Regions from separate parts of the Clostridium sp. CS1-1 genome, predicted to be linked through region 1. Evidence: riboswitches for the same ligand, from Rfam matches in the RefSeq annotation. Region 1 holds a riboswitch; each other region holds the start of a gene.

Region 1 (10,569 bases):
TATAATTTTTCATTTAAATCCTCCCAATAATTAAGTGCTATTTTTAACTTGAATTCAACAAGTAATGATTGCAGTCATTGATATGAATATATCCTATTAGTATGGTTTTTTATAAATAGGATAAATGTTATCAAGTACTTACTTGCCAAATTAATGGTTATGGTGACAGGCACATGAGTTATGAGTTTTGTAATTACTTCGCTAATCTCACATGCAGTCTGCCATACAATCACCAATAAAAATGTTCAGAAATGTCTTAGAATAAGTAGTTTCTAATTAAACATACATTTTTTCAAATATTTCTCTTAAAGTTTGACTTTCTCTTAATTCTGCTAGTGTTATTTCGGCGTGATCTTTTGTATATCCATTACCTATTATCATATTTACATCTTTTCCAATACCTTCTGCACCAAGAGCTGCTTTAGTAAAGCTTGTTGCCATAGAGAAGAAGTAAACAATTCCACCATCTTTTACTGGAAGTATGCAAGCCATTTCGCTGTTAGGTATATTTACACAGTTGATTGAAATGTCTACCTCGTTTCCTCCGTTTACCTCTAGTGTTTTATTTAATACATCTACAGGCTTTTGAGCATCACTTACTATAGCCTCATGGCATAGACCTAATTCTAAAAGCTTTTTAGCTTGTTCTTGTTTTCTAACCATTCCTATAACTTTTCCAGTTGGTCCTACTCTCTTCATAGCCTCATAGCAGCAAAGTAATCCTGATTTCCCGCTAGCACCTAAAATTAATACACTTTGTCCAGGTTTTACAAGCTTAGCAGTTTGTGCTGGAGCTCCTGCAACATCTAATGCAGCTAATGCAAGTGTTTCAGGCATGTCACTTGGAAGTTTAGCATATATTGCACTTTCAAATAATATTGCCTTTGCCTTAACCTCAACCCTATCTATTTCAGGTTTTACACCTATAATTTCTTCAATCTTTAATGGTGTCAATGAAAGAGATACCAATGAAGCAATTTTATCTCCTACTTTTAAATCTCTATCCTTTAGGTCTTCTCCTACCTGAGCTACAGTTCCTATAAGCATTCCACCTGATCCTGTCACAGGATTTTGCATTTTTCCTCTTTCATTTACTATTTCTATTATTCTAGCTTTGATTTTTTCTATGTCACCTTTTGCTTCCTCTTCAATTTGTGTAAAGCTCGCTGAGTCAATATTTAATGCTTGTACATCTATTAATAACTCATTACTGTAAACATCCATATTGTTATCTATCTTATAGGCAGCTTGTGTTAAAACTCCTTGTGGCTCTAATACCCTATGTGTTCCAAATTTACATCCTTTTTTCATAATTAAATTCCCCCTAAATATCTATTATTTTTATTTTTTCATCTATAACTAATCAGTTTAAGTAAATGACCTAACTTCTTCAATTTATTCGTTTTCTATTATGCCAAAAATACACCTTTACATGAATACGTTTTTATAGCATAGCAAATAGAGGCATTTATTTGCTAATACCCATAATTCTTCTAGCCTCGTCTGGGCTCGCAATATCTCTTCCAAACTCTTTAGCTATTCTAACTACTTTTTCTACTAATTCACCATTCGATTTAGCCAGTACTCCTTTAGAAATGTAAATGTTATCCTCAAATCCTACTCTAACATGTCCACCCATTATTATTGATAAAGCAGCCATTTCAAACTCACTTTTTCCGATTCCTGCTACAGTAAAAGTACTTCCTTGTGGAATACTTCCTGCCATAAACACCAAGTCTCTAGCTGTTGCAGAAATTCCACCATTTACACCTAATACAAAATTAAAATGCATCGGTGCTTTAATGAATTCTTTTTTATAAAGCCTAAGTGCCATATCAATCATCCCTTTGTCAAACACTTCTATTTCAGGCTTTACTCCTAGATCGATCATCTTCTTTCCAAATACCCTAATAGAATTTTCTGTGTTTACAAAAACGTCATCTCCTCCAAAATTACAAGTTCCGCAATCCAATGTTGCCATTTCTGGTCTTAAATCTACAGGCTGTAATCTTTCTTCATCACTCATTCCAACAGCACCTCCTGTAGAAGGTTGTACAATTACATCTGGACATCTTCTTTTGATTTCATCAATGCATTTTCTAAATCTTTCTCTATCTTGCGTAGGAGTACCATCATCCCATCTCACATGAAGATGAATTATGCTTGCTCCTGCCTTATAAGCAGCTTCAGCCTCTCTTCCTATCTCCTCCACTGTGTAAGGTACATTAGGATTATGATTCTTTGTAACTTCAGCACCACAAATAGCTGCTGTGATGATTAATTTTTCCATGACAATCCCCCCTGTTGCATGTAGCGACTTACTAAAAATATGCTTTAATCATAAATTAAAACATTTAATAAAAATAAAAAGCATTGAAAATCTTCAATGCTTCTAAAAACATAATTTTAGTTTGCCATTCATGCAATGAAAATTTCCTTTTCATTACATAAATAGCGCTCCATGAATACCATTCATGGCAAGGAGTAAGCTATTGTGCCATTCTCCCCAAGAACATACCAAACACCTAATATATTCTTTCGGCAAATGAATCCTTCATCTATAGTGTTGGAGGGTTATTCTCCTTATCACCTATAAACTACCCTTTCACCTGCGCCTCTATTTATGTATTAATTCTATTTAATTTTCAATTTAAATCAATGTATTAAGCATTATTATGCTAACTTTTAGTTTATATTTTCCTTATGTTAATTTATATTGTAATTAAAATTTAATTATTACTATTTTGTAAACTTTATTTTAACTAGTTATTTTTTTCTTTGCTTATCTTTAGGTACTACACAAGTACCAGAGGCTCTACATACGACTATTGGTTTCTCTAAAGAGTCAGCTGCAGAATCATTTACATCTGTTCTTGGCACTACTACCTTTCTTGCTTCAAAAATCATTTTTCTTGAGCTGTTTCCTATTTCAGTGATTTCCCCTTCAACTTCTATATAGTCACCTGCATATACTGGAGCCAAAAACTCAACATTATCGTATGCCCTAAATAGGCCTTCATCTCCGTCATTTTTAATTAAAAGTTCTGTTGCTACATCTCCAAATAGTTGCATCATTCTTGCTCCATCAACAAGATTTCCTCCATAATGAGCATCATGTGCACTCATTCTTAGTCTAATTTGCGTTTTCATCTTGCATCCCCCTTTATAGTTTTTTTAATTCCTTTTTATAGGTAGATGATATCGAAGCTTTTTCTTTGATATCATTTATCTATATTTAATATTTATGAACACTCCGAATTAAATATAACTATAGTTTTGAATTTTTTTTATTCAAACACAGGTTAACACTGTAGTATTTCATTCAGATAAAGCAATAAATTTTTGTTTATATAGAACTATCTCAAAGCGCTATACCTTATTCCATTTACTCCAACATATTTTTATCCGATGACTACCCGCTCTAATACTCCCATCACACTATATTAATAAACATCAGATGGAGTTGGAACTCCATCTGATGCCAATAATTCTGTTTATAAATGCTAATCATTAGATATACTTGGCTTCTGTAGGCTCTTACTTACTTTAAATATTATTTTTATAAGTTTGTATAGTTGATTCACTACAAATAAAAAAGACACTAAGTATTTAAACTTAGCGTCTTTTTATCATTAACCTAGCAGCGACCTACTCTTCCACACAGTCTCCCGTGCAGTACCATCGGCACTGTGAAGCTTAACCATCGTGTTCGGAATGGGAACGGGTGTAACCTTCACGTCATAACCACTAGATTCGCAAAAATTGCTATAAGCTTCGCATTTCTGCGTCAAATCCTTCGCTGTGGTGCTCATTTACTGAAGTAAACTCTGCTCCTCGCTCAAGCTTTTCCTTGAACTGCTCGCTTCTATCAATTTTTATTGTTACTTTTTGTTTGAAAGAATTGTTCTCTCAAAATTGCACAGTGATGTTTTAGGTCAAGCCCTCGACCTATTAGTATCAGTCAGCTGAACATGTTACCATGCTTACACCTCTGACCTATCAACCTTGTGTTCTTCAAGGGGTCTTACTAGCTTACGCTATGGGAAATCTCATCTTGAGGTGGGCTTCACGCTTAGATGCTTTCAGCGTTTATCCCGTCCCGACATAGCTACCCAGCTGTGCTCCTGGCGGAACAACTGGTGCACCAGAGGTCAGTCCATCCCGGTCCTCTCGTACTAAGGACAGCTCCTCTCAAATTTCCTACGCCCGCGACGGATAGGGACCGAACTGTCTCACGACGTTCTGAACCCAGCTCGCGTGCCGCTTTAATGGGCGAACAGCCCAACCCTTGGGACCTACTTCAGCCCCAGGATGCGACGAGCCGACATCGAGGTGCCAAACCTCCCCGTCGATGTGGACTCTTGGGGGAGATCAGCCTGTTATCCCCGAGGTAGCTTTTATCCGTTGAGCGATGGCCCTCCCACGAGGTACCACCGGATCACTAAGCCCGACTTTCGTCCCTGCTCCACTTGTTTGTGTCGCAGTCAGGCTCCCTTCTGCCTTTGCACTCTACGAACGATTTCCAACCGTTCTGAGGGAACCTTTGGGCGCCTCCGTTACTTTTTAGGAGGCGACCGCCCCAGTCAAACTGCCCACCTAACAATGTCCCGTGACCAGATTCATGGCCGCCGGTTAGAATCCCAGTACTATCAGGGTGGTATCCCAAGGACGACTCCACAAAGGCTGACGCCTCTGCTTCGCAGTCTCCCACCTATCCTGTACAGACAATACCGAGACTCAATGCTAAGCTACAGTAAAGCTCTACGGGGTCTTTCCGTCCAATCGCGGGTAGCGAGCATCTTCACTCGCAATACAATTTCGCCGGATTTGTTGTCGAGACAGTGCCCAAGTCATTACGCCATTCGTGCGGGTCGGAACTTACCCGACAAGGAATTTCGCTACCTTAGGACCGTTATAGTTACGGCCGCCGTTTACTGGGGCTTAAGTTCACACCTTCGCTTACGCTAAGTGTTCCCCTTAACCTTCCAGCACCGGGCAGGCGTCAGCCCCTATACATCAGCTTTCGCTTTAGCAGAGACCTGTGTTTTTGCTAAACAGTTGCTTGGGCCTATTCTCTGCGACCACCTTGCGGTGGCACCCCTTCTCCCGAAGTTACGGGGTCAATTTGCCGAGTTCCTTGACAACAATTCTTCCGCTGGTCTTAGGATTCTCTCCTCACCTACCTGTGTCGGTTTGCGGTACGGGCACCAATTTACTCCATAGAGACTTTTCTTGGCAGCGTGGAATCAGATACTTCGCCCATAAGGGCTCCCCATCACACCTCAACATTGACTAAACGGATTTGCCTATCTAGTCTGTCTAAGTGCTTAGACGCACATCCAATAGTGCGCACATCTTATCCTCCTGCGTCATCCCATTTGTAATAACGCAAATTGGTGGTATCGGAATATCAACCGATTGTCCATCACCTACGCCTTTCGGCCTCGGCTTAGGTCCCGACTAACCCTGAGCGGACGAGCCTTCCTCAGGAAACCTTAGGTTTTCGACCAATAAGATTCTCACTTATTTCTCGCTACTTATGCCAGCATACTCACTCCTGTACAGTCCACCGCTCCTTACGGTACGACTTCAACCCATACAGGAAGCTCCTCTACCACTGATACTTACGTATCAATCCATAGCTTCGGTGGTAAGTTTTAGCCCCGAACATCTTCGGCGCAGGATCTCTCGACTAGTGAGCTATTACGCACTCTTTAAATGAGTGGCTGCTTCTAAGCCAACATCCTAGTTGTCTTAGAAATCCCACATCCTTTTCCACTTAACTTACACTTTGGGACCTTAGCTGATGGTCTGGGCTGTTTCCCTTTTGACCACGGATCTTATCATTCGTAGTCTGACTGCTTTGATTCAAGTATATGGCATTCGGAGTTTGATAGGGTTCAGTAACTGTTGTCAGCCCCTAGCCCATTCAGTGCTCTACCTCCACTACTCATTCAAAACGCTAGCCCTAAAGCTATTTCGAGGAGAACCAGCTATCTCCGAGTTCGATTGGAATTTCTCCGCTATCCACAGCTCATCCCATGGTTTTTCAACACCAATGTGGTTCGGTCCTCCACGGAATTTTACTTCCGCTTCAACCTGTCCATGGATAGGTCACCCGGTTTCGGGTCTACGACATGCAACTTTTTGCCCTATTCAGACTCGGTTTCCCTTCGGCTACGTATCTTAAATACTTAACCTTGCTACACATCGTAACTCGCTGGCTCGTTCTACAAAAAGCACGTCGTCGCAGGTAAAACTGCTTCGACTGATTGTGGACACACGGTTTCAGGTTCTATTTCACTCCCCTTCCGGGGTTCTTTTCACCTTTCCCTCACGGTACTGCTTCACTATCGGTCACCAGTTAGTATTTAGCCTTGGGAGGTGGTCCTCCCTGCTTCCCACAAGGTTTCACGTGTCTCGTGGTACTCTGGATCAGATCTAGAAGTTTTCATTTTCATCTACAGGGCTGTTACCTTCTATGGCGGAGCCTTCCAGCTCTCTTCAATTAATTCCTACTTCCTTTTATGATCTGTCCGCAACCCCAGGAACAAGTTCCTGGTTTGGGCTCTTTCCCTTTCGCTCGCCGCTACTTAGGAAATCGATTTTTCTTTCTCTTCCTCCGGGTACTTAGATGTTTCAGTTCCCCGGGTCTACCTCTATAAACCTATGAATTCAGTTTACAGTACATAGCGTTAGCTATGTGGGTTGCCCCATTCGGAAATCTCCGGATCGCAGGCTATTTGCGCCTACCCGAAGCTTATCGCAGCTTATCGCGTCCTTCATCGGCTACTGGTGCCAAGGCATTCACCATGCGCCCTTTGTAGCTTGACCTAGTTGACCGAAAATTGCTATAAGCTTCGCATTTCTGCGTCAGGCCTCTCTTTCAGATGCTCATTTACCATAAGTAAACTCCGCTCTTCACTCGAGTCCTTCCTTGAACTGCTTGCTTCTATCAATTTTCTAGTTTTAGTTTATAAATCTACAAAGGTGTTATTGATACTTTAGTACAGATATAAATATCCATATTTAAGTAATCATACCTTTAGCTTTACTTAATTTATGTTAAATAACTTTCATTATTTAACGCTTATCACTGTGCAATTTTCAAAGAACAATGGTGGAGATAAAGGGATTCGAACCCTTGACCCCCTGCGTGCAAGGCAGGTGCTCTCCCAGCTGAGCTATACCCCCATATTTAAATTAACGGTTGATAATTCATATGAATAACTATCCATATCTAATTAACAACACTTAATTTTCGAAAGATCTATTTTATAATCTCTCAAAATTAAACAGAGTATAAACCAAAATTCCAATGTAACTAAAAACCTAAGCTTCTAGTTATTATTCCTTAGAAAGGAGGTGATCCAGCCGCAGGTTCTCCTACGGCTACCTTGTTACGACTTCACCCCAATCACTGACCCCACCTTCGGCCGCTGGCTCCTTACGGTTACCTCACGGACTTCGGGTGTTGCCAGCTCTCATGGTGTGACGGGCGGTGTGTACAAGGCCCGGGAACGTATTCACCGCGACATTCTGATTCGCGATTACTAGCAACTCCAGCTTCATGTAGGCGAGTTTCAGCCTACAATCCGAACTGGGATGAGTTTTTTAGTTTGGCTCCCCCTCGCGGGTTTGCATCTAATTGTACTCACCATTGTAGCACGTGTGTAGCCCTGGACATAAGGGGCATGATGATTTGACGTCATCCCCACCTTCCTCCCGGTTAACCCGGGCAGTCTCACTAGAGTGCTCAACTTAATGGTAGCAACTAATGATAAGGGTTGCGCTCGTTGCAGGACTTAACCTAACATCTCACGACACGAGCTGACGACAACCATGCACCACCTGTCTCCCTGCCCCGAAGGGCTTCCTCCATTACGAGTAATTCAGGGGATGTCAAGTCCAGGTAAGGTTCTTCGCGTTGCTTCGAATTAAACCACATGCTCCGCTGCTTGTGCGGGCCCCCGTCAATTCCTTTGAGTTTTAATCTTGCGATCGTACTTCCCAGGCGGAGTACTTATTGTGTTAACTGCGGCACAGAAGGTTGGACCCTCCTACACCTAGTACTCATCGTTTACGGCGTGGACTACCAGGGTATCTAATCCTGTTTGCTACCCACGCTTTCATGCCTCAGCGTCAGTTATGGTCCAGAGAATCGCCTTCGCCACTGGTGTTCTTCCTAATCTCTACGCATTTCACCGCTACACTAGGAATTCCATTCTCCTCTCCCACACTCTAGATATCCAGTTTGAAATGCAGCTCCCAAGTTAAGCCCGGGAATTTCACATCTCACTTAAATATCCGCCTACGCATCCTTTACGCCCAGTAAATCCGGACAACGCTTGCCACCTACGTATTACCGCGGCTGCTGGCACGTAGTTAGCCGTGGCTTCCTCCTTGGGTACCGTCATTATCGTCCCCAAAGACAGAGCTTTACAACCCGAAGGCCTTCATCACTCACGCGGCGTTGCTGCATCAGGCTTTCGCCCATTGTGCAATATTCCCCACTGCTGCCTCCCGTAGGAGTCTGGACCGTATCTCAGTTCCAATGTGGCCGATCACCCTCTCAGGTCGGCTACGCATCGTCGCCTTGGTGAGCCTTTACCTCACCAACTAGCTAATGCGCCGCGGGTCCATCTCAAAGCGGATTACTCCTTTAATTAGTCCTTCATGCGAAAAACTAATATTATGCGGTATTAATCTCCCTTTCGGGAGGCTATCCCCCTCTTTGAGGTAGGTTACCCACGTGTTACTCACCCGTCCGCCGCTAATCCATCCCGAAGGATTTCATCGCTCGACTTGCATGTGTTAGGCACGCCGCCAGCGTTCGTCCTGAGCCAGGATCAAACTCTCAATTTAAAAGTTTGTGACTCATTACTGTTTGTTACTCTAAAAGTAACTCAAAGAATTGCTGGTTTATTTAAAAATAAGTTTTACTTATCTTCACTCTGTTTAATTTTCAAAGATCAATTTGTTTTATTTCAACACCTCAATATTCTATCAAGTTGTTTTTGTTTTGTCAAGAATTTTTCGAGTGTTTTTCTAATTCTCAACTGTCTTCACATACTATCATAAATATTTACTAAGTGTCAATAACATCTTTACGACTTTTGTTTATCACTTATCCAAGCGACGAATGTAATCTTATCATTTTTATAACCTATAAACATTAGTATTATATCTATTTATTTTAAATTATATTCATTTTTTTAACTTTTTCTCTAAAAAACTTCATAATACTCATAGTGATACACCAGATGCAGTTTATTGCTAAATAATAGTCTCATTCCAAAATTTCGCCCTACCTAATAGAAGAATTTTATAGATTAATACGTAAAATAGCAAAAATTAAAGTTTTAAAAAAGCATCTTCAATCTATTAACTCTTTAACTCTGTATATGCACTGAAATTTAAATAAGATGGGGCAATAAGCCCCACCTTATTCTTAATCTGATGAATCATCAAATTGTTCTTTAACTCCACTTTGAAAAAAGAGTAAAACCTAGCTGATTTTTGTTTCAGCATCACCTAAACGCTTTATCTCTCTGAGAAGAAATCCGCCAGTAAGTATTGAGGAAATAGCATCAGCAGTAGGTCCCGCAGCCCAAACTCCATTTAACTTGAAAAAACCAGGTAAAATAAGAAGTAGTGGTAATAATACTATAACCTGTCTTGATAAAGCTAGAAAAGTAGAAATCTTAGCTTTTCCTACGGCCTGAAAATAATTTGAACTTACAATTTGAAATCCTATAATAGGAAGCATGACTAAAAATATTCGAATTCCCTTTGAGCCAATATCTATTAATTGAGTATTACTGCTACTAAAAACACTTATGATTGCCCTTGGAAACAATTCTACTATAATAAACCCCAAAGTAGAAATGCCTGTTGCAGCAAACACAGCTAACTTTAAAGCGTTCTTTACCCTTTCAAAATTTTTAGCTCCATAATTATATCCAATAATAGGCTGAGAACCTTGATTTATGCCAAAGATAGGCATTAATATTAGCATCACTACACTATTTATAATTCCCATAGCTGCAATAGCTATATCTCCTCCATATACTTCCAAACTTTTATTTAAAGTTATATTTATTACACTAGCAGCTAGCTGCATCAAGAACGGAGCCATACCAATAGCAAATATCTGTTTTACAATATACGAATTCAACTTTAAATTAGAAGTCTTTAGTTTCAACGTACTTTTTTTACCCATGAAATATGAAAGCACCCATACTGAACAAACTGATTGTGAAATTATAGTTGCAAGAGCTGACCCTCTTATTCCCAAATGGAATACAAATATAAAAAGTGGATTGAAAATAGTATTTAATATAGCCCCAATTAACATAGTAATCATTGCCATTCTAGGATTTCCTTCAGATCGAATTATATTATTAAGTCCAAACCCTATATTTTGAAGTACAGCACCTAGCAAAATTATAGTAATAAACTGTTTTGCTAATGGTAGAACCTCTTCACTGGCCCCAAACAGTCTTAAAAGAGGCTCCTCAAAGGCAATCCCTAAAACAGTTACCGAAATAGATACTATAATTATTAGAG
Region 2 (10,569 bases), 810 kb from region 1:
TTAATTGTAGTTAGTATCACTTTACAAAAGGGGAGGAGAATTCCTTTATGTTTACAGGATTAGTAGAAGAAGTAGGACATATTCAGACTATTACGAAATCTACAAAGTCAGCTAAAATTACTATTAAAGCTAGTAAAGTACTAGAAGATACAAAATTAGGGGATAGTATAAGTACCAATGGAGTTTGCTTAACAGTAACAGACTTTGGTAAAGGTCATTTCACAGTAGATGTAATGGCAGAAACTATGAGAAGAAGTAACTTAAAGAATCTATCTTCAGGAGATGAGATTAACTTGGAAAGAGCATTAAGACTAGGCGATAGACTAGGAGGCCATATGGTAAGTGGTCATATTGATGGAGTGGGAACAATATCTCAATATGAAAATGAAGATAATGCTGTTTGGATTAGCATTAGAACATCTCCAGAAATACTAAAGTACATAGTGGAAAAAGGATCTATTGCAATTGATGGAGTAAGTTTAACTGTGGCCTATGTAGATGATTCTCTATTCAAAGTATCTATAATACCACACACTAAAGACGTTACTACATTACTCAGAAAGAAAATAGGTGCTGAAGTTAACCTAGAATGTGATATGGTGGGTAAATACATTGAAAAACTGATAGCTACTAAAGAACAGGCAGTAAGGAAAAAAGGTATTGATCTAGACTTCTTAAGCCAAAATGGTTTTGTATAAACATGATTATGATAATGAAATTATAAAAATAGGGGGAAGAATAATGTATAAGTTTAATACTATTGAAGAAGCTATTGAAGATATAAAAGAAGGTAAAATGATAGTTGTAGTCGATGATGAGGATAGAGAAAATGAAGGCGATTTATTAATGGCAGCGGAGAAAGTAACTCCCGAAGCTATAAATTTTATGACAAAGTATGGAAGAGGACTAATCTGTACACCTATTCAGGGAGAAAGACTAAAGGAATTAGAAATGCCTCAGATGGTAAGTAGGAATACAGATAACCACCAAACTGCTTTTACCGTATCTATAGATGCTTTAGAAACTACAACAGGAATATCTGCATATGAGAGAGCAGCTACCATACAAAAAATGCTGGACCCAAATGTTTCTGGTAAAGATTTTAGAAGACCAGGACACATTTTTCCTCTAGAAGCTAAAAAAGGTGGAGTTTTAGAAAGGGCAGGACATACAGAAGCAGCCGTAGATTTGCCAAGACTTGCAGGACTTTATCCAGCAGGAGTAATTTGTGAAATTATGAGTGAAGATGGAACTATGGCAAGAACTCCTGAACTTATAGAATATGTAAAAAAACACAATTTGAAGATAGTTACCATTGCAGATTTAATCGCTTACCGTAAAAGACATGAAGTTTTTATAGAAAGAGCAACTGAGGCTAAGATGCCTACAAAATACGGAGATTTTAAAGTAATAGGCTATATAAATACACTAAATGGTGAGCATCATGTAGCTTTAGTTAAAGGAGATGTTTCTGGTGAAGAACCTGTTTTAGTAAGAGTTCATTCTGAGTGTCTTACAGGGGATGCTTTTGGTTCTCTACGATGCGATTGCGGAGAACAATTTGCTGCTGCTATGGAGAGAGTTAACGAAGCAGGAAGAGGAATTATTCTATATATGCGTCAAGAAGGACGAGGAATTGGACTAATTAATAAATTGAAAGCCTATGCTCTTCAAGACCAAGGGATGGATACAGTTGAAGCAAATTTGGCTTTAGGATTTAAAGCGGATATGAGAGATTATGGTGCAGCAGCACAAATGTTAGTCGATATTGGAGTAAAAAAGGTAAATTTAATGACGAATAATCCTAGAAAAATTGCCGGTCTTTCTGGTTATGGAATAGAGATTTTAAATAGAGTACCAATTCAAATGAATCATAATGAGAGAAATGAGGATTATTTAAAAACAAAAAAAGAAAAATTAGGTCATATATTAAATTTTGGGGAGGAACAATAAGATGAAAATTTATGAAGGAAGTTTAGTAGCACAAGGATTAAAATTTGGTATAGTGGTAGGAAGATTTAATGAGTTTATAGGCGGAAAACTTTTAACTGGCGCTATTGATGCATTTAAACGTCATGGTGTAGAAGAAGAGAATATTGAAATTGCATGGGTACCAGGCGCTTTCGAAATGCCACTAGTAGCAAAGAAAATGGTAAATACAAAAAAATATGATGGAGTAATATGTTTAGGAGCTGTAATAAGAGGAGCAACGCCTCACTTTGATTATGTATCCTCCGAAGTATCAAAAGGAGTTGCAAGTGTGTCTCTAGAAACAGGAGTTCCAGTTATTTTTGGTGTATTAACTACTGATACTATTGAACAGGCTATTGAAAGAGCAGGTACAAAAGCTGGAAATAAGGGATACGATGCTGCAGTTACAGCAATTGAAATGGCTAACTTATTAAAACAAGTATAGGATTTTTATAGATAACCAAATATAGAGCTCGACTTATATGCCGGGATATATTAGCAATTCTTTTGCACTATAAATACTTTTAATTCGTCTAAGGCTCGAATTTGAGAAAAGCTAAGAAGCTTTGATAACTCGCTCACGCTCAGACAATCAAATCTTCTAATCTTTTCTCAAATTCTGCGCCAAGACTCATAAAAAAGTATTTAAATGTGCTTCAGAATTACTAATATATCCCTATGTATAAGTCTAAAATGAAATTGATTTATCTATATGCTTTAAAGTTAAAATATTAAAACTTATACTTAAATGAAAAAAGTAGTTGACTATATTACTTTAATCTGATACACTTCTAAATATAGTAAGTATGAATAAAAAAACGAATATATGTATAAACAGTGTGGTATAGAGGTCGCGGTTGTCATGAGTACTGTATAATTTTTGGATAAATATACACAAAAGGGTCACCCGCCGAAATATATAAATTAAATTTTATGTATTGGGATTATACTGAATAAGTATAGTACTGTCTTCAGAAAATTGCCCAATTTTCTAAAGGCGTGCTTATCACATTGGGGCAAAAGGTTCTGTTATTAAATATAACAGTTATGAGTACCTTTTGCTCATAACTGTTTTTTATTTACTTAAAAATGAAAAAAATTTAATATAAACGATATGATACAGAGGCCGCGGTTACCATTAGTACTACATATTTATATGTAGGAAAGGGTTAACTGCCGAAATACATAAAAGAGTTCTGTTTATGTATTGGGACTATGCTTAACAAGTATAGTACTGTCTTCAGGAGATTGCCCAATCTTCTGAAGGAGTGCTTATCATATTGGGGCAAAAGGCGATGTTATATGAAACAATCATGAGTACCTTTTGCTCGTGATTGTTTTTTTGCTTTTTTAAAAATATAGAAGATTTGATTTATATAAGTATTCGGAAATTTAATTTTAAATAGAAAGAGGAGAAAAAGATGAAGTTATTTGGAACTATGAATATAAACAATGAAGGACATTTAGAAATAGGTAATGTTGATACAACTAATTTAGTAAGGGAATATGGAACTCCTTTATATGTAGTAGATGAAGATCTAGTGAGAAATACTTGTAGAACCTTTAAAGGAAATTTTCAAATGGAAGGTATCGATACTGAAGTTATATATGCATCTAAAGCATTCTTAAATATAGCCATTTGTAAGCTTATCAAGGAGGAAGGATTGTCCTTGGATGTTGTATCAGGAGGAGAACTTTACACAGCTTTAAAGGCAGAATTTCCGACAAACAAAATCTATATGCATGGAAATAACAAAACAAAACATGAATTAGCCTTAGCAATTGAATCACAAATAGGAAGGATAGTAGTGGATAACAGACAAGAATTAGAACTAATTGAGTATCTATGTGAGGGTCTTGAGAGAAAAGTAGATGTATTGCTAAGAGTAAATCCGGGTATTGATGCTCATACTCATGAGTATATTCAAACTTCAAAGAACGATTCCAAGTTTGGAGAATCAATATTTAGTGAGGATATTGGTGAAGTAATAAATAGATTTCAAAATAGTGAGACAGTTAACTTAAAAGGCTTCCACTGTCATATTGGCTCACAAATTTTTGAGGAAGCATCATTTTACTCAGGTGTATCAGCAATGCTTAATTTTTTAGATGAAATGAAAAGCAAATATGGATTTATTACCGAAGAATTAAATTTAGGTGGAGGCTTTGGAGTATATTATTCTGAAGGTGATGAACCAGTCCAGCTAAAAAGGTGCCTTAAAAATATGCTTTTAATACTTAAGGAAGAATCAGAAAAGTTAAATTTAAATATATCAAAAGTTATGATAGAACCAGGTAGATCAATAATTGCTAATGCGGGGACTACCCTTTATGAAATAGGAGGAACCAAAAAGACTTATGGTGGTAAAGAATATATTTTTGTAGACGGAGGTATGACAGACAACCCAAGAACAGCTCTTTATGATGCTAAATATGAGGCGTTGGTTGCGAATAACTTTTATTCTGAAAATAAAGCAATGTATACTATAGCAGGAAAGTGTTGCGAATCTGGTGATGTAATAATAAAAGATATTGAACTTCCAACAGTTCAAAGGGGAGATATACTAGCAGTTCTAACTACAGGAGCTTATAACTATAGCATGGCTAGTAACTATAACAGAATACCTAAACCAGCAGTCGTGTTTGTTAAAGATGGACAGACAAAGTTAGCCGTTAAAAGAGAAACTTATGAAGATATTATAAAAAATGATATATTTTAGATTGATTTAATGAAGGAGGTAGTTTAGATGGCTACAATAGTACAAAAATATGGGGGAACATCTGTAGGAACTATAGATAAAATAAAAGCTGTTGCAAAAAAGGTAATAGAGAGAAGGAAGAAAGGGGATAACGTTGTAGTGGTAGTTTCAGCTATGGGCAAAACTACGGACCAACTTATTGGGTTAGCTAAGGAGATATCAGACAATCCAAACAAAAGAGAAATGGACATGCTAGTATCTACTGGTGAGCAGGTATCAATTGCTTTATTATCTATGGTATTTCATGAATATGGATTTGATTCAGTATCATTAACAGGATTTCAGGCTGGAATTAAAACAGAAGGAATTCATACAAGAAATCGTATTTCAGATATAGATATTGAAAATGTTAAGAACTATCTAGATGAAGGCAAAATAGTTGTTGTTGCTGGTTTCCAAGGTATAAACGAAAATGGAGATATAACCACCTTAGGTAGAGGAGGATCAGATACAACAGCCGTTGCTTTGGCTGCAAAGCTTAATTGTACTTGTGAAATATATACAGATGTAGAAGGAATCTATAGTGTTGACCCAAGGATTTGGCCAAATGCAAAGAAATTAGATGTTATAAGCTATGAGGAAATGATGGAGATGGCAAGCTTAGGAGCTGGTGTTATGGAAACAAGGGCAGTTGAAATAGGATGTAAATATAATATTCCTATTTATGTAGCATCAAGCCATGAAAATAAAAAAGGAACTTATATAAAGGAGTATGATGAAACAATGGAAGGAAAAACAATAACAGGTCTTTCAATTAGCGATGATGTTTTAATGGTTACAGTAAATAATGTTTTGCACAATTCTAAGAATATAGCAATTGTATTTGATAGATTGGCAAAACATAACGTGAATGTAGATATGATAAGCCAAACAGCCCCATTTCATGGATACGTAAATGTTTCTTTTACTACATCTAAAGAAGATGTACATGCTATTGATGAAATAGCTAGGGAACTTAAAGAAGTAATTGAGGGTATTGAAGTATCTAAAGATTCAAACATAACAAAAATATCTGTTGTAGGAATAGGTATGATGAAACAATCAGGAGTTGCATCTGAGATATTTAACATCTTCTCAGATAATGATATTGAGTTCAAACAAGTAACTACTTCTGAAATAAGTATATCCTATACTATAGATGCAAAGGATAAACAAAAAGCAGTAACTGTTTTAGCAAAGGAATTAAATCTGTAAATTAAAATAAAATCAGATGGGACCTGTCTTTAACTGGTGATTGGTTAAACTAATCTAAAAATATAGTGCCACTTTAATCTTTCATTTCTAGAGTTTGGAGGACCAATAGCAGTTAACTAGTAAATAAAATATATTATACGAGGTGTTAAAAATGAGAAAAGCAAATATAGGCATAGTTGGTGCAACTGGTATGGTAGGAAGAACATTTTTAAAGGTATTAGAGGAAAGAAACTTTCCCATTAATAATTTATACCTTTTCTCATCAAAAAAGTCTGCAGGAAACAAAGTAGAATTCATGGGTAAGGAGTATGTTGTTGAGGAACTAACTGAAGACTCATTCAAAAGAGATATGGATATAGCTTTATTTTCTGCTGGTGGAGATATTAGTAAAAAATTTGCTCCTATTGCAAAAGAAGACGGAGTAATTGTAGTGGATAATAGCAGCGCTTGGAGAATGGATAAGGATATTCCACTAGTTGTACCTGAAGTAAATCCTGAAGATGTAAATTGGAACAACGGAATAATAGCAAACCCTAATTGTTCTACAATTCAATCTGTTGTTCCTCTTAAAGTATTGCATGATGCATTCAAAATAAAAAGAATAATCTACTCAACTTATCAGGCTGTATCTGGCTCAGGAGTGGGCGGCGTAATGGATTTAGAAAATGGTATACAGGGGATTGAAGCTAAAAAATATCCTCACCAAATTGCCTATAATTGTCTTCCACATATTGATGTATTTATGGAAAATGGATATACAAAAGAAGAAATAAAAATGATAGAAGAGACTAAAAAGATACTAGGTGATTATGATCTTAAAATTACTGCAACTACAGTTAGAGTTCCTGTTAGACATGGCCATAGCATCTCTATCAATTTAGAGTTTGAAAAGCCATTTGAATTAGAGGAAGTTTACAGACTCCTAGGAAATGCGGATGGAATCATCGTACAAGATGATGTAAAAAACAATGTTTATCCTATGGCTATAAATGCTGAAGGAACTGATGAAGTTTACGTTGGAAGAATAAGAAGAGACTTTAGTGTTGACAATGGGCTTAATTTGTGGGTAGTTGCTGACAATATAAGAAAAGGTGCAGCAACAAATACTGTTCAAATCGCAGAATTATTGCTTAAAAATCTTTAAAATTTCCAAAATAGTTTATGGATTTTAACTCCATACATAAAAATGAAAAAACATTAAGGAAGAGAAGAAACCATCAACTTCTATTCCTTAATGTTTTTTTATTTGATTAAATTATTATTAAGACATTTTAAACTGATTCACTGTATTTTGAAGTTCCTGTGCTAAATCTGATAGATTTTGAGAAGAAGATGTTATTTCTTCCATAGATGCATATAATTCTTCAGTCTCCGCAGAAACTGTTTGCATTTGGGTAGAGGTTTCTTTAGAAATAGTATCAATAACATCAACGGATACAACAATCTGTTGACTACCACTTGCAAACTGTTGTAAAGTTTCAGAAGTATTTTCGATTTGTAAAGAAACCTCATCCACAAGCTTTAATATTTGACCAAACGCTTTGCCAGCGTCGTTTACTACTTGTGTTCCAATATTTACATCTTTTACGCCATTATTCATAGCAATAACCGCTGATTTAGTGTCATTATTGACTTGTCTAATGAGTTTTGTAATTTTTTGAGTAGCATCACTAGATTGCTCAGCGAGTTCACGAACTTCTTGAGCAACAATTGCAAAACCTTTTCCCTGATCACCTGCATGAGCAGCCTCAATGGCAGCATTTAAGGCAAGTAAATTTGTTTGTCTTGCAATAGATGAAATGGCATCTACAATTTGTCCAATCTCATTTGAGTTTTCATTTAGCTTTTTAATAGCATCGTCTACAAGTTTTGTAGAATTTTTAATGGCTGTCATTTGATTTATAGCCTCTAAAATAGCGTTGCTACCATCTTTAGCTGCAGCTGATGCTTGACTAGCAACAGTAACTGCGTTAATCGAATTAAGTGATACCTGTTGTACTCCAGCAGAAATTTGTTCAACTGCATATGAAGCTTCACCTGATGCCTTAGATTGACTTTCTGCCCCACTAGATACTTCAGTAATTGTGTTAGTCACATGGCTTACAGCTTTAGTTGACTGCTCCGAATTGCTATATAATTCCTCAGAGGATGCGGCCACTTGCTCTGATGCATTTAGTACTGATCGTACTATACTTTTTAAGTTATCTATCATTACATTAATGGAGTCACCTAATTGTCCAATTTCATCCTTTTCTGGTATTTCTAAAGGTTCAATCACCAGGTTACCTGTGGCAATTTCTTGTAGAGTGGCCACACATTTATAAAGTCTATGTACTATACCTTGTGAAATTACTATTGCAACAATAATACTGGCCACTATACTTATCAAGAATATGATACTCATTATCAACTTTGCCTGTGAACTTGCTTCTTTATTTTCAAGCCAAGTGTCATTAGTTATAGTATCTATTTCTAAATCCATTTTCTTAAGCACGTGCTTATAAGTATTCATGTATACTCTACCATCTTCCAGTCTGTCACGTGCTGTTTCAATTTTACCTGACTTTACAAGATCTATTTGAATCTGAAAGTAATTATTTATTACTTGAATATTAGGGATAGCTTCATTTTCAACAATACTTGCTAAATCTTCACTAATGAAATAATATTTCTTTACATCCTTTAGATTATTTGTTATGCTTTCTTGACTTGCCTTGTATGATTCTAAATATCGTTCATCTCCGTTACTTGCAATATAACCACGTACTCCGGTTTCCTCATTAACTAACTCACTACTAATTTTAGAAACAATATGATCTATGGGAATCACATTATTGGAAACCTTCTTAGTTGATGTTTCAATGCGATTAAAGTTATAGAAAGCACCAATTGTAGTGACAAACATCATAATTAAAATAATACCAAATCCAATAAAAATTTTAGTCTGAACTTTAGTGTTTTTTATCACAATACTTCCTCCATTACTCCTATAGTTATTTATAATTAAATTAAATGACAGAATACTTAACAATTACACATAATATTTTTTATTCTGCGTCGTTTATATTTTCTTTAGTAATTTTTTTATAGTCAATCCATACATACTTGCCGTTTGTAATTGTATAACTAAAATTATCCTTATTTGGAGTTAGCCCTTTAGCGAGGACATTAGAGAGGTTGAAAGCAGCGTCACCTTGTTTCTTAGCATCATTCAGCACTGTCCCGAGAAGAGTGCCATCTTTAATAGATTTAAGTGCTGTTGCTGTGCCATCTACGCCAACAACTGGCATATACTTTCCATTTTTAAAATAACCGTTAGCCTTTAAGGAATCAATTGCACCGAGAGCCATATCGTCATTATTAGCTATTACACAGTCAAAGTTTTCACCATAGGACGCAAGAAATGTGTCCATTTTTTCCTGTGCCTTTGCACGATTCCACATTGCTGTATCTTCAGATATTTTTATAACCTTAAATCCTAAATCTTCAATTGCTTTAATTGAGTATTGAGTTCTTAATTCAGCATCTTGGTTCCCTGATTCACCTTTTAACATAACATAACGGATAATCCCATCCTTAGTTGGGTGATTTCTAAAGTAGTTTGCTAGCATTTGTCCCTGTATCATTCCTGATTGCTCGGCTTTAGTTCCAACATAGTACACTTTGTCCCATTTTTGCATGTCCGTCGCCTTAGGTTCGCGATTAATGAATACAACAGGGATGTTAGCTTCCTTTGCTTTTTCGGCAATTATTCCAGCGGCAGATGGGTCAACTAGGTTTATAGCTAAAGAACTAACCTTTTTATTAATAAAAAGATTAACTTTATCATTTTCTGTTTGTTGAGATTTATTTCCATTCCAAATATCAACTTCAACTTTACCATCAGCTGACTTGTAGATTTCACTACGTAAGGACGCAATCCATGCATCATCAAATGTGTAGAAAACAGCACCTATTACTACAGATTTTCTTTTATTATCTGTAGATACTGATGTTAAGTTATTACAACCTACGGCTGTAATAAAAATTGCAAATGATAAACATATGCTAATAAACATTTTTAAGTATCTTTTCATATCAAAAACTCCTTCATATAGAAAAATTATTTTGTGAATATCATATTGAAATTTAGCAAAGTATTAGTTCATATTCAGTATCTGTTAACATTTTACATCATTAAATTGCTTATAATTAATGGATATGCTAATATTAGCATATTTTATTAATTAACCCATAGTATGGTTTTGACTTAAATAGCCAGTTTAAACTCCTCTAATAGCATTGTTAAACATTTTCACTTTCTGTTTTCTCATATAGGAGAATATCTAGATTTGTATCAATATATAAAAAAATAGGAGATAACCTTACAAAAGAAGATTGTCTCCTAAAAGATTTAATGAATTATAAATATATTTCACATAATTCAATACTATAGATATGCTTTTTTGAACTCTAAGTACCCATTTTTTCTTAAACTACAAGCTGGACATTCTCCACAACCATTTCCAATTATGCCATTGTAGCAAGTTAGAGTTTCTTCCTTTACTATATCAAGTACTCCTAAGTCATGTGCTAATTTCCATGTTTCAGCTTTGTTTATCCACATTAATGGTGTATGAATTTCAAATTGATAATCCATTGCCAA
Region 3 (10,569 bases), 310 kb from region 1:
TCTTGCATCTATTCTTTCTTTAAGTTCAGGTACATGTGATATTATTCCTACTAATCTTCCACCTCTTTGTAAATCGATTAAGCATTGAATTGCATTATCAAGTGATTCAGGATCCAGTGTACCAAACCCTTCATCTACGAACATAGTATCAAGACTTATTCCCCCTGCATAGGATTGAATTACGTCAGCAAGTCCAAGAGCTAGTGCCAAAGAAGCCTTAAAACTCTCTCCGCCAGATAAAGTCTTAACATGACGTGCCTTACCTGTGTAATTATCGAACACTTCAAGTTCAAGTCCCTCCTGCTTCCTTCCCTTACCCTTTTCCTCTTTTCTGCTTAATATAAATCTACCAGCCGCCATTTTATTAAGCCTTAGATTAGCAGCACTTATTATTTCATCAAAATAAGCCGCTAAAACATATCTCTCAAAGGTTATTCTCTCCCTGTTATCTCCTGTTGCAATTCTAGCTAACTCCCCAATTATACTGTACTTTTTTTCATCCTCACCTATAATCTCATTTATAGTTTGAGTTTCCTTAAGTGCTTTTTTGTTATTGCTAATTCTTGAAAAAATATATTTTTCCCTATCTTCTAATTGCTGGCCTTTCTCCTTAAGTATGTTTGCAGAATCCTTTAGCTCTTGAAGAAATACTTCCTTTAATCCATCTGTATCCTTTACTAACTTTTCTACTCTATCCTTTAAGGATTTTAGGTTTTGTTGATAGTCTGATATATCCTTACCTAAAGAGTTAATCTCTTCCTCCGTCATTTTATGAAAAGTATATTCATCATAGCTATTAAAGCCTGCAGATTTGATTCTATTATTTAACTGCTCCTGCCATAGTTTTACTTCTTTGTCCGCTTCTTCAATATTCCTTACCTTACTCTCCTTGTCAGCCTTACAAGCCGCACATTCTGTTTGGGCTTTATTGTAGTTTTCTTGCGAATTTTTATAAGAATTTTCGAGTGCATTAAGTACATTTTGTAACTCTTCAATTCTTACAATTAGCTTATGTACTGTTCTTACATCTTCAGAGATCTCTTTTTCTATGTTTAAAAGAATTTTTTCTTCACTCTCTACTTTTCCATAAAACTCTGTATATTCTTTCTCTTTAACTACCAGAGTTTCTTCCTTATTTTTTATTTCTTCTCCCAGTTTCACTATAGAAGCTTCAATAACTACTTTCCTCTCTATAGTCTTTATCAAATTACTTTGTTCTTCTTTTAATACCTTTAGCTCTTCTCCTATCTGTTTTCCTTTAGTAGCTAAGTATTTAAGCAACTCTTTTTCTCCAACTTTTGTAACATCTTCAGTTAAAAATATTTTTAGTTTTTCCTTTTGTTCTTCTAATTCATCCCTACTCTTTTTTAATATACCATTTAAATCTGCTAAAGCATTTAACTTTTTATCTCTCACTTCTCTTGAAGCATTATATTTATCTTTCTCTACTTTAAGCTCTTCCTCAGTAGGTACTCCGTTTATTAATTCTGCTGGGTGAGGATGATTTGTAGAACCACATACTGGACAAGGTCTATTTTCTCTTAAATCCTTTGCTAAAAGCCCTGCCTGGCCTTTTCTAAAATTATCCTCCATGACCTCATATTTAACTTTAATGCTATTATATTCTTCTTCAAACTCATTAAACTTTTTACTCTCATCTATATGTTTATCATAGGCTTTTTCATAGGCTTCAGTTTTTTTATATAAACTTCTAAGATCATTAATTAAGTTGTCTTTTTCAATTATAATTCTATCGAGTTTTTCATTTTGAATTTCCGATTTCTGAGCCTCTACCAACTCTTTACTCATAACCTCTAATTTAAACTTCCCCTCATTTATAGAAGATCTAAGCTTATTTAAAAACTCGTCTTTACTCTTTATATCTTTTCTAAGTTTAATTATTTGCAAACCTTTTTCTTCATATTCTTTAATTTTTTCTTCCTTACTTTTAAGATTTATAATATTCTCTGAAAGCTTTTTTCTTTCACCTTCCTTAGCTTCTTCTTGTTCTAATATATCTTTCCATCTCACAAGTTTCTCTTCTGATAATTTAAGCTTTTCTTCTGCTTCTCTATGCTGAAGTTTTCTTAAACTAAAGCTATTCTGCCTATCTTTTAAGGAATCCTCAACTAGCCTTACTTCAATTGCTTTTCTTCCCTTATTTAGTTTATCTTCTTTTTCTACATACTCTTTTTCCTTTGATAGATATAAATGATAAATCTCATCAAGTTCCTTTTTTTCTTTAAGTTTTTTATTTGTTTCCTCGCCTTCAACTATGCCTTTCTGGATTTTAACTTGCTCATCCTTAATTTTCTGAATCTCTTCTTTTAATTTTTCACTTTTTTCTTTGTCCTTAGTAATAATTTCATCTGTTCTATTAATAATCTCTGTTATGTTCAAGTCTTCTGCATTTATAAGCTTCAGCAAAAACTCATCATCACCAGCTTCAATATGCTTTACATGGGTATTTCTTTCAGTTCTTGTTTGTGCAATTTTTTTATAAATATCCTTTCTTTGATCTTCTAATCTTCTTTGAATTGATTCAAAGGCTTCTGTACCAAAAATTTTTCTAAATATGACTTCTCTTTCTGCACTGTCTGACTCTAATAGCTTTCTAAATTCTCCCTGAGGTAGCATTACTATCTGTCTAAATTGATTTTTATTTATTCCTAAAATTCCGCTGACTTTTTCATCAACGGTATTTACTTTTGTAATTACATCACCATCTGGAAGAATTAAATGTGCTTCTGCATTCTTAGATACAGTTCCTTCTCCTCTTGCCTTCTTTCTCTCTTGCTGTGGAAATCTTGTAATCTTGTATTCTTTTCCTCTAAGCTCAAATTCCAATTCCACATATGTTTGGATATCAAGTGAAGCAAAATCACTTCTCAAGCTGTCCTTATCTCTGCTGCTTCCTGATGCTTCTCCAAAAAGTGCATAACTTATGGCATCAAATATAGTAGTCTTCCCTGCCCCTGTAGGGCCAGTTATTAAAAATATATTCTTGTCATTTAACTTTTTAAAATCTATAGTTTCCACACCTGCATAAGGGCCAAAAGCACTCATCGTCAACTTAAGTGGCCTCATTTCTACTTCACCTCTTTCTCCACAGCTTCTACTACTTCTTTCACTATTTGTAGCTTCTCTTCCGATATTTCCATGCCGGCTATAGCTGAATAAAACTCTTGAAAAAGTTGAAGCTTTGACTTACTCTGATGACCAGCTGCAGCTGAAGTTCTGCTATCTTCTTTTTCTCTTTTATCTTCCCTGTGAAGCCCCATTATGTTTGGATAAACTGCTCTTAGTTTCGAGATAGGATCAATTAACTCTCCCTCATCTACAAGAATAGCATATATATAATCTTCAACATTTCCCTCACCATAAACCTTTGGATCTATAAGTTGATTTAGTGGTCCTTTTATCACCCTCATATCTCTTTTTGGTATAAGCTGTTTTAGTTCTATAGATACTTCGCCATTCTTATCTATATTAACTATAGTCACACCTTTTTTGTGGCTGGTTTCTGAAAAAGAGTATTTTAATAATGAACCTGAGTATCTCATCTTATTACTTCCAACCTTTTGCGGTCCATGAAGATGTCCAAGAGCAGTGTAGTTAAAGGAACTAAAATATTCTCCTCTTATTATATCGGTTCCACCTATGCTTAAAAGTCTCTCAGAATCCGAAGTTTCAAGCCCTGCTCTAGTATGTGGATTTTCATCTTTACTATCTATCTCTTCCTTCATAAAAGTAACATAACCATGTGCTACCAATATATTTTTCTCATCTTCATTCATATTTTCTTTTATTTTTTCAATAACTTTCTTCATAGCATCATCATGAGTTAATATTTCATCGTCCTCTAAAATATGTTTTATTTCTCTTGGGTCTCCATAAGGAAGTAGAAAAAAGTTTACAGGACCATGTTCATCTTTCAAAACTATTCTTTTAATCTCTTTATCAAAAACTCCTGCAATATATAACCCATTTTTAGTTAAAATTCTGCTTCCAAAAGATAATCTTTCTGCTCCGTCATGATTGCCTGCTATGGCAAGTATTGGTGTTTTAAATTCTAATAAAATCTTGCTAAATACTCTATCTAAAAGCTCCACTGCTTCAACTGGTGGTATACTTCTGTCGTATAAATCTCCCGCAATAATTAAAGCATGAGGTTTTTCTTCCTCGATAACTTTTATTAACTGTTCTAGAATAAATTCTTGATCTTCTATCATACTAAATTCATTTACAATCTTTCCTATATGCCAATCTCCTGTATGAATTATCTTCATAAGTTTTCATCCCCCTAGAGTTCTTTATATTAATAAGTCAAAAAGTAATACTAATCCTATTACAGCAATATGGCTCAAATTCATTAATGCAAAGTTTTTAACAGATAGCACAAAAGTCTCACTTTTTATTGGCCTATTACAAAACATTTTTGTATTCTTATTTACAGGAATTAGTGTAACTAATACTAGCAAACTGGCTATTGGAACAATCCTAAGTGATACCGAGACTACTATGCTTATGTATCCCATATAACACAATGCCTTAAATAGCTTTAGTGCGTTCTCTCTACCTGTATAATAAGGTAATGTAAATCTTTTGATTTTAATATCCTCTTCAACATCACAAATGTTATTGGCAAGCATTATGTTAGCTATTCCATTTACGGCAGGAATAGAGATTAAAAATATGTAAATCACTTCTAATACATTAATACTTAAATTTAACATATTATTTTTATATGTGAGTAACACTATATTTTGATCGTATATGTGAATATAAATTGATAAAAATAAAATTATAAATCCCATAAAGAAACCTGAAAATATTTCTCCTAAAGGCATACGAGAAATAGGAACTGGTCCAAAGGTATAAAGTATACCTACTCCAAAGGAAAGTATACCTATTAGAAGCACAACAACATTAGTTTTTAAGGTTAATATAAATCCAAAACCTGTGGCAACAGTCAGAAGTGAAAATATTATAAATTGTACAGTAGATTCTTTTATATTATCATCTACAATTACGTTCTTACTTTTATCAATAGCTCCTCTTATGCTAATCTCATTTTTATAATCGTAATAATTGTTGATAGCTGTAGTTGCCATATCAAAAGCTAATAATGATGTAAACATTATTAGAAAATTTATTATCTTAAAATGGTCGTACCTATATATAGTGTAAAGTGTTCCTAATATAAATGGTATTACACTCGCTGGCTTTGTCTGAATTTCTACCAATTTAAAAAAACTGTTTAATTTCATTTTTCTCCTCCACTGTTATCAAATTTTGTCACTTTCCATATTAATAATATATTATACCTTACATTACTTTTTTGCAAAATATATATTAGTTATAGATATTGAAAAATATGCAAAACAACCATAAAAAGTCATAACTTTTAATTATAACTTTCTATGGTTGTTATTCATTTTACAATATATTAAATTTATATTTCAGTATACAAAATATTTAACTATGATATTTTTGAGTTATCAGTGCTAAAATCTACATCCATTAACTCAACAACCTTTGTATTATGTTTCTTTTTATATCCTAACCATAAAGCTAAGAATAATGGCAATCCTATATATGAAGAGATTACTCCACTCCAATCGATTTTGTCAGCTTCAAAGTAACTAACTCCTTGCCCTAAAATAACTACAGTACATAATACTAGAGCTATAATTGGACCTAGTGGGAATAGCTTTGCTGTATACTTTAACTTACCTAAGTCACGCCCTTGAGCAACATAAGCCTTACGGAAGCGGTAGTGACATAATGCTATACCTACCCATGCAACAAAGCCTGCAAGTCCGGATGCTGCTATAAGCCATACATAAACTGTAGTCTCAGCATAAAGTCCTGTTAAGAAGCAAGCTGATGCTACTATTGTAGTTAGTATTAAAGCGTTTATAGGAACTCCTCTTGAGTTAACTTTTCCAAGCCAAACTGGAGCTTTTCCATCCTTAGCCATTGCGTATAGCATTCTACTTGAAGCGTACATTCCTGAGTTTCCAGCTGATAACACGGAAGTTAAAATAACTGCATTCATTAACGATGCTGCAGCTGCTATACCAGCTTTTTGGAATACTAACGTGAATGGACTTGTTTCAACACTTGCATCCATGTAAGGTATTATTGCTCCTACTACAAAAATTGTTCCTAAATAGAAAATTAGGATTCTCCAGAATATAGTATTAATCGCTTTTGGTATGTTTTTCTCTGGATCTTCACTTTCTCCTGCAGCTATACCTACAAGTTCTGTCCCCTGAAATGAGAATCCTGCAATTAAAAACACCATAAATATTGACTTAGCTCCACCAACAAATGGTGCCTCTCCAACAGTAAAGTTCTTAAGACCAATTGTTTGTCCACCTAATATTCCAAATATAGTAGCAGCACCTATTAATAAAAATACAATAACAGTAAGTACTTTAATTCCTGCAAACCAATATTCTGACTCACCATAAGCTCTTGCTGATAAAAGATTAAGTGCAACTATTAATACAAGGAATAGAACGCTCCACACTAACGCAGGAACATTTGGGAACCAGTATTTCATAAGTAACGCACCTGCAACCATTTCTGCTGCAACTGTAATAGCCCAGTTATACCAATAGTTCCAACCCATTGCGAACCCAAAGGCTGGATCAACAAATTTTGATGCATAAATTCCAAAGGACCCTGAGTCTGGCATAAATGTTGCCATTTCCCCTAAGCTTGTCATTAAGAAATAAACCATAACTCCTATACAACCATATGCAACTAGTGCTCCTCCTGGACCGGCTTGATTAATAGTAGCACCTAGTGCTAAAAATATACCTGTTCCAATAGCACCACCCATAGCTATCATATTTAGATGTCTCGCTGTTAAACTTCTTTTTAGTTCATTAGAACCTACATTATTTTGTCCTGCAGCATTTTGCATTTTTTCTTCCTCCTTATCGGTTTTACTTTTTCCGATAAGTGAATTAACTAAGATAAGCATAAAAAACACCCCGAGTATACACTCAGGGTGTTAAAATACGTATTTATACATAAAATACATATTAATTCCACATTGAATGATAGCTCACCACAAATTTTATTTGTGACAGTCTTGCATATATTCTATGCAACCCCAGCTATACAGCAATAAAGCATCTGCTGTATGCTTCGGCAAAATTTCCTTTCAAACTGCTTCATTGTGCTTACCTCTGCAGTTCTACTATTAAACTTTGCGCCTCTACCTCAGTTATTCACTTACTATACTAATTATTATACATCATAATACATAATTAGTAAATAAAATTTAATAAAATAATTATTGTTTCTTAGGTGCTAAAATCATAATCATGTTATTTCCTTCAAGTTTAGGCGGTTTTTCAACTACTCCAACCTCACCTATTTTAGAAACAAATACATCAAATACTTTAGCGCCTAAACTCGTATAGTTATTTTGTCTTCCTTTAAATCTAATGGAGACTTTAACTTTATTTTCTTTAGATAAAAACTTTATAGCATTATTTGCTTTAATTTCTATATCATTTTCTTCTATTGTAGGACTTAATCTTATTTCCTTTATATCTACAATTTTTTGGTTCTTTTTGGCTTCCTTTTCTTTTTTAGATTGCTCATAAAGGAACTTGTTATAGTCCATTATTTTACATACAGGTGGGTTAGCTGTTGGAGAAATCATTACTAAATCTAATTCCTTTTCCCTTGCAAGGTTTAAAGCATCCCTTGTATTCACTACTTTGCTTTCCTCTTCTCCAACTAATCTAATTTCTTTCTCTCTGATTCCTTCATTTAAATTAAAATTTTTATTAATAATACAACACCTCCAAATTATTTTTTCAAAAGTAACTTTATATAATTTATTATTTGTCACCTTTTAATGTTAATATTCAATTTCTTTGGTTAGAACCAACCTTTTCCATTATACACTATGTAACACCTACTGCATAGGTTATATACAGTAATATTATTTATTTTATTTTTCTTGAATTATTATATAATATGATTTAGCATACCTTTGATAACCAGACATATATTTTTTAAAGCTACACAAGCTATTTTTAGTGACAAGTAATCTAAAAGGTAGGTGATTATATAATGACTGAAGATATGTTTAATATAATAAAAGTTCAAGAAACCTACAGTAAAAGCGAAACAAATAAATTTTTAGGTAATGGTTGGAAATTGTTAAATGTTTATACCAGTACCTTTACCTTTGAGCCTAATGATCAAGTTAATGTTTATGTATTAGGTAAGCCTAATGAGCTATAAATCTTAGTTAAATATCAATTATATTATGTGTAGTTTTTGCAATTTATCCTTTTACTATCCAAACAAATGCTTGAATCAAACTTTATAAAATTGAATAGGATTAAATTTAAATTAATATATTATTAGTTTTATTTTAAGTTCATTTATAAAAAATAAACCTTAATGAATTTTTTATCATTAAGGTCTATTTTTTAATACTATTTTTTAGGTTTAACTAAAAATCTGCAGCAGTCATCTCCACAAGTCTTGCAAAGTGGTCTTTCAAACTCTGCATTAAACCCTTCATATAGCACATCATCTATTTCACAATATATTGCCCCAATATCCTCAGCCCCCAGTTCTTTCCACATATCGTGCATTGGACAGTATGTTATATCATCTGGATTATTAGGGTCTCTCTCCCATGAAATACCTGGCATATCCCTTACTTTTAAGTAGGTATCAAGATTTATTGGAAGCCCCTTCTCACGAGCCTCCTCATGCATAGATTCTAACCTTGCACCTCCAAATTTCTTTATAGAAGCTCTTACTGCTTCCTTTCCTTTTTCCTCACCTAATGTTTCGATCATTTCCTTTGCCATGAAGTAATAAAGCTCAGCCATAAGCTTAGCCATTCTTTCTACTGGGTTATCAGCACTTCTTATCTTGCTCATATTTATACCTCCATTAATGATATTTGGGATATTTTTTATTCTGCTTTCTTACCAACTTCCTCCATACGAACCTTTCCAGCTTCTATAGCATTCATCACCGTTCCTCTAAATCCACCCTGCTCTAGCGCTCTAACTCCTGCAATAGTTGCACCTCCTGGAGAACAAACCTTATCCTTTAATAGCCCCGGATGATCTCCAGATTCAAGAACCATCTTAGCTGCTCCCATAACAGTCTGCGCTGCTAAGGTTTGAGCCATTTCACGTGAAAGCCCCATTTCTACTCCACCATCCGCCATTGCTTCAATAAACATGTATACGTATGCCGGGCCACAACCACTCACTGATGTTATAGGATCTATTAGGTTTTCAGGTGCTAAATAAGCTACACCTAATGCTTTAAATATGTGCAATGCGAGCTCTCCATTTTCCTTTGTAGCCTTTTTCCCAAGTGCTATTCCTGATGCCCCTACGTTAACAAGCATTGGAGTATTAGGTATAACTCTAATTACAGGAGCATTACCTAAATATTTCTCTATAGCAGCAGTTTTTGCACCTCCAACTATAGAAATAACTACATGCTCTTCATTCCAAGAACAATCTCTTATACTTTCTAAAACGTTTTTTAATACTTGTGGCTTAACAGCCAATATAATAATATCACAGTTTTCTATTAAGTATTTATAACCACTCTCTCTGTCACTGCTTGAATTTGTTATCTTAAGAGTTTCTTTTAGATACTCTAGTCTTGAATTTAGAACATCCATAACATAAATATCTTTAGAATTGCATAATTCGGCATTTATTAATCCCTTGATTATAGCTTCTCCCATTTGGCCTCCGCCTATAAATCCAACCTTTTTCCCTAACATTCCCATAATATATCCCTCCTAAAACTCTTTTATCTATACGATATTATATATTATTTAGGTAGGTTTGTATAATTATTTTTACTAAAATTCTTATTTAGGTAATTAACTCTTTATAAAACAAAAAAACTGCTTTCATAAAAAGCAGCTTCTCTATCTATATTTTAACATTATATTATCCAAAATAAAAATGGCTCCGTGGAGAGGACTCGAACCTCCAACCCTTCGGTTAACAGCCGAATGCTCCGCCGTTGAGCTACCACGGAATATTTTCAACCTAGCAGCGACCTACTCTTCCACACAGTCTCCCGTGCAGTACCATCGGCACTGTGAAGCTTAACCATCGTGTTCGGAATGGGAACGGGTGTAGCCTTCACGTCATAACCACTAGATAACTAGGCATTCCAAATCTTTGATTTGGTATGTTCAGTTATGCATAGCTTTGAGATATTCTCTCAAAATTGCACAGTGATATATTAGGTCAAGCCCTCGACCTATTAGTATCAGTCAGCTGAACATGTTACCATGCTTACACCTCTGACCTATCAACCTTGTGTTCTTCAAGGGGTCTTACTAGCTTACGCTATGGGAAATCTTATCTTGAGGTGGGCTTCACGCTTAGATGCTTTCAGCGTTTATCCCGTCCCGACATAGCTACCCAGCTGTGCTCCTGGCGGAACAACTGGTGCACCAGAGGTCAGTCCATCCCGGTCCTCTCGTACTAAGGACAGCTCCTCTCAAATTTCCTACGCCCGCGACGGATAGGGACCGAA

Evidence for each region. Region 1 has a riboswitch for lysine ahead of kce (3-keto-5-aminohexanoate cleavage enzyme). Riboswitches for the same ligand answer to the same signal wherever they lie in the genome.
Region 2: linked by a shared signal. The riboswitch ahead of lysA (diaminopimelate decarboxylase) and the one ahead of kce (3-keto-5-aminohexanoate cleavage enzyme) in region 1 are both predicted to bind lysine.
Region 3: linked by a shared signal. The riboswitch ahead of AC0N0V_RS05055 (amino acid permease) and the one ahead of kce (3-keto-5-aminohexanoate cleavage enzyme) in region 1 are both predicted to bind lysine.

What each region holds. Positions count from the first base shown of each region.
Region 1 is NZ_CM148680.1:1,436,964-1,447,532, reverse strand. It holds gene kamA (lysine 2,3-aminomutase) at 1-13, opposite strand, end outside; gene kdd (L-erythro-3,5-diaminohexanoate dehydrogenase) at 277-1,311, opposite strand; gene kce (3-keto-5-aminohexanoate cleavage enzyme) at 1,469-2,290, opposite strand; lysine riboswitch at 2,445-2,628, opposite strand; gene kal (3-aminobutyryl-CoA ammonia lyase) at 2,767-3,150, opposite strand; rRNA gene rrf (5S ribosomal RNA) at 3,636-3,752, opposite strand; rRNA gene AC0N0V_RS06460 (23S ribosomal RNA) at 3,932-6,834, opposite strand; tRNA gene AC0N0V_RS06455 (tRNA-Ala) at 7,119-7,194, opposite strand; rRNA gene AC0N0V_RS06450 (16S ribosomal RNA) at 7,359-8,865, opposite strand; gene AC0N0V_RS06445 (MATE family efflux transporter) at 9,509-10,569, opposite strand, start outside.
Region 2 is NZ_CM148680.1:2,242,580-2,253,148, reverse strand. It holds gene AC0N0V_RS10605 (riboflavin synthase) at 48-698, shown strand; gene AC0N0V_RS10600 (bifunctional 3,4-dihydroxy-2-butanone-4-phosphate synthase/GTP cyclohydrolase II) at 742-1,953, shown strand; gene ribH (6,7-dimethyl-8-ribityllumazine synthase) at 1,955-2,416, shown strand; lysine riboswitch at 2,807-2,985, shown strand; lysine riboswitch at 3,084-3,252, shown strand; gene lysA (diaminopimelate decarboxylase) at 3,393-4,691, shown strand; gene AC0N0V_RS10585 (aspartate kinase) at 4,719-5,924, shown strand; gene AC0N0V_RS10580 (aspartate-semialdehyde dehydrogenase) at 6,076-7,068, shown strand; gene AC0N0V_RS10575 (methyl-accepting chemotaxis protein) at 7,186-8,892, opposite strand; gene AC0N0V_RS10570 (galactose ABC transporter substrate-binding protein) at 8,972-10,000, opposite strand; gene queC (7-cyano-7-deazaguanine synthase QueC) at 10,354-10,569, opposite strand, start outside.
Region 3 is NZ_CM148680.1:1,128,485-1,139,053, reverse strand. It holds gene AC0N0V_RS05070 (AAA family ATPase) at 1-3,087, opposite strand, end outside; gene AC0N0V_RS05065 (exonuclease SbcCD subunit D) at 3,090-4,289, opposite strand; gene menA (1,4-dihydroxy-2-naphthoate polyprenyltransferase) at 4,314-5,270, opposite strand; gene AC0N0V_RS05055 (amino acid permease) at 5,483-6,937, opposite strand; lysine riboswitch at 7,070-7,245, opposite strand; gene infC (translation initiation factor IF-3) at 7,313-7,822, opposite strand; gene AC0N0V_RS05045 (hypothetical protein) at 8,104-8,277, shown strand; gene AC0N0V_RS05040 (L-2-amino-thiazoline-4-carboxylic acid hydrolase) at 8,475-8,930, opposite strand; gene proC (pyrroline-5-carboxylate reductase) at 8,966-9,805, opposite strand; tRNA gene AC0N0V_RS05030 (tRNA-Asn) at 9,988-10,062, opposite strand; rRNA gene rrf (5S ribosomal RNA) at 10,072-10,188, opposite strand; rRNA gene AC0N0V_RS05020 (23S ribosomal RNA) at 10,274-10,569, opposite strand, start outside.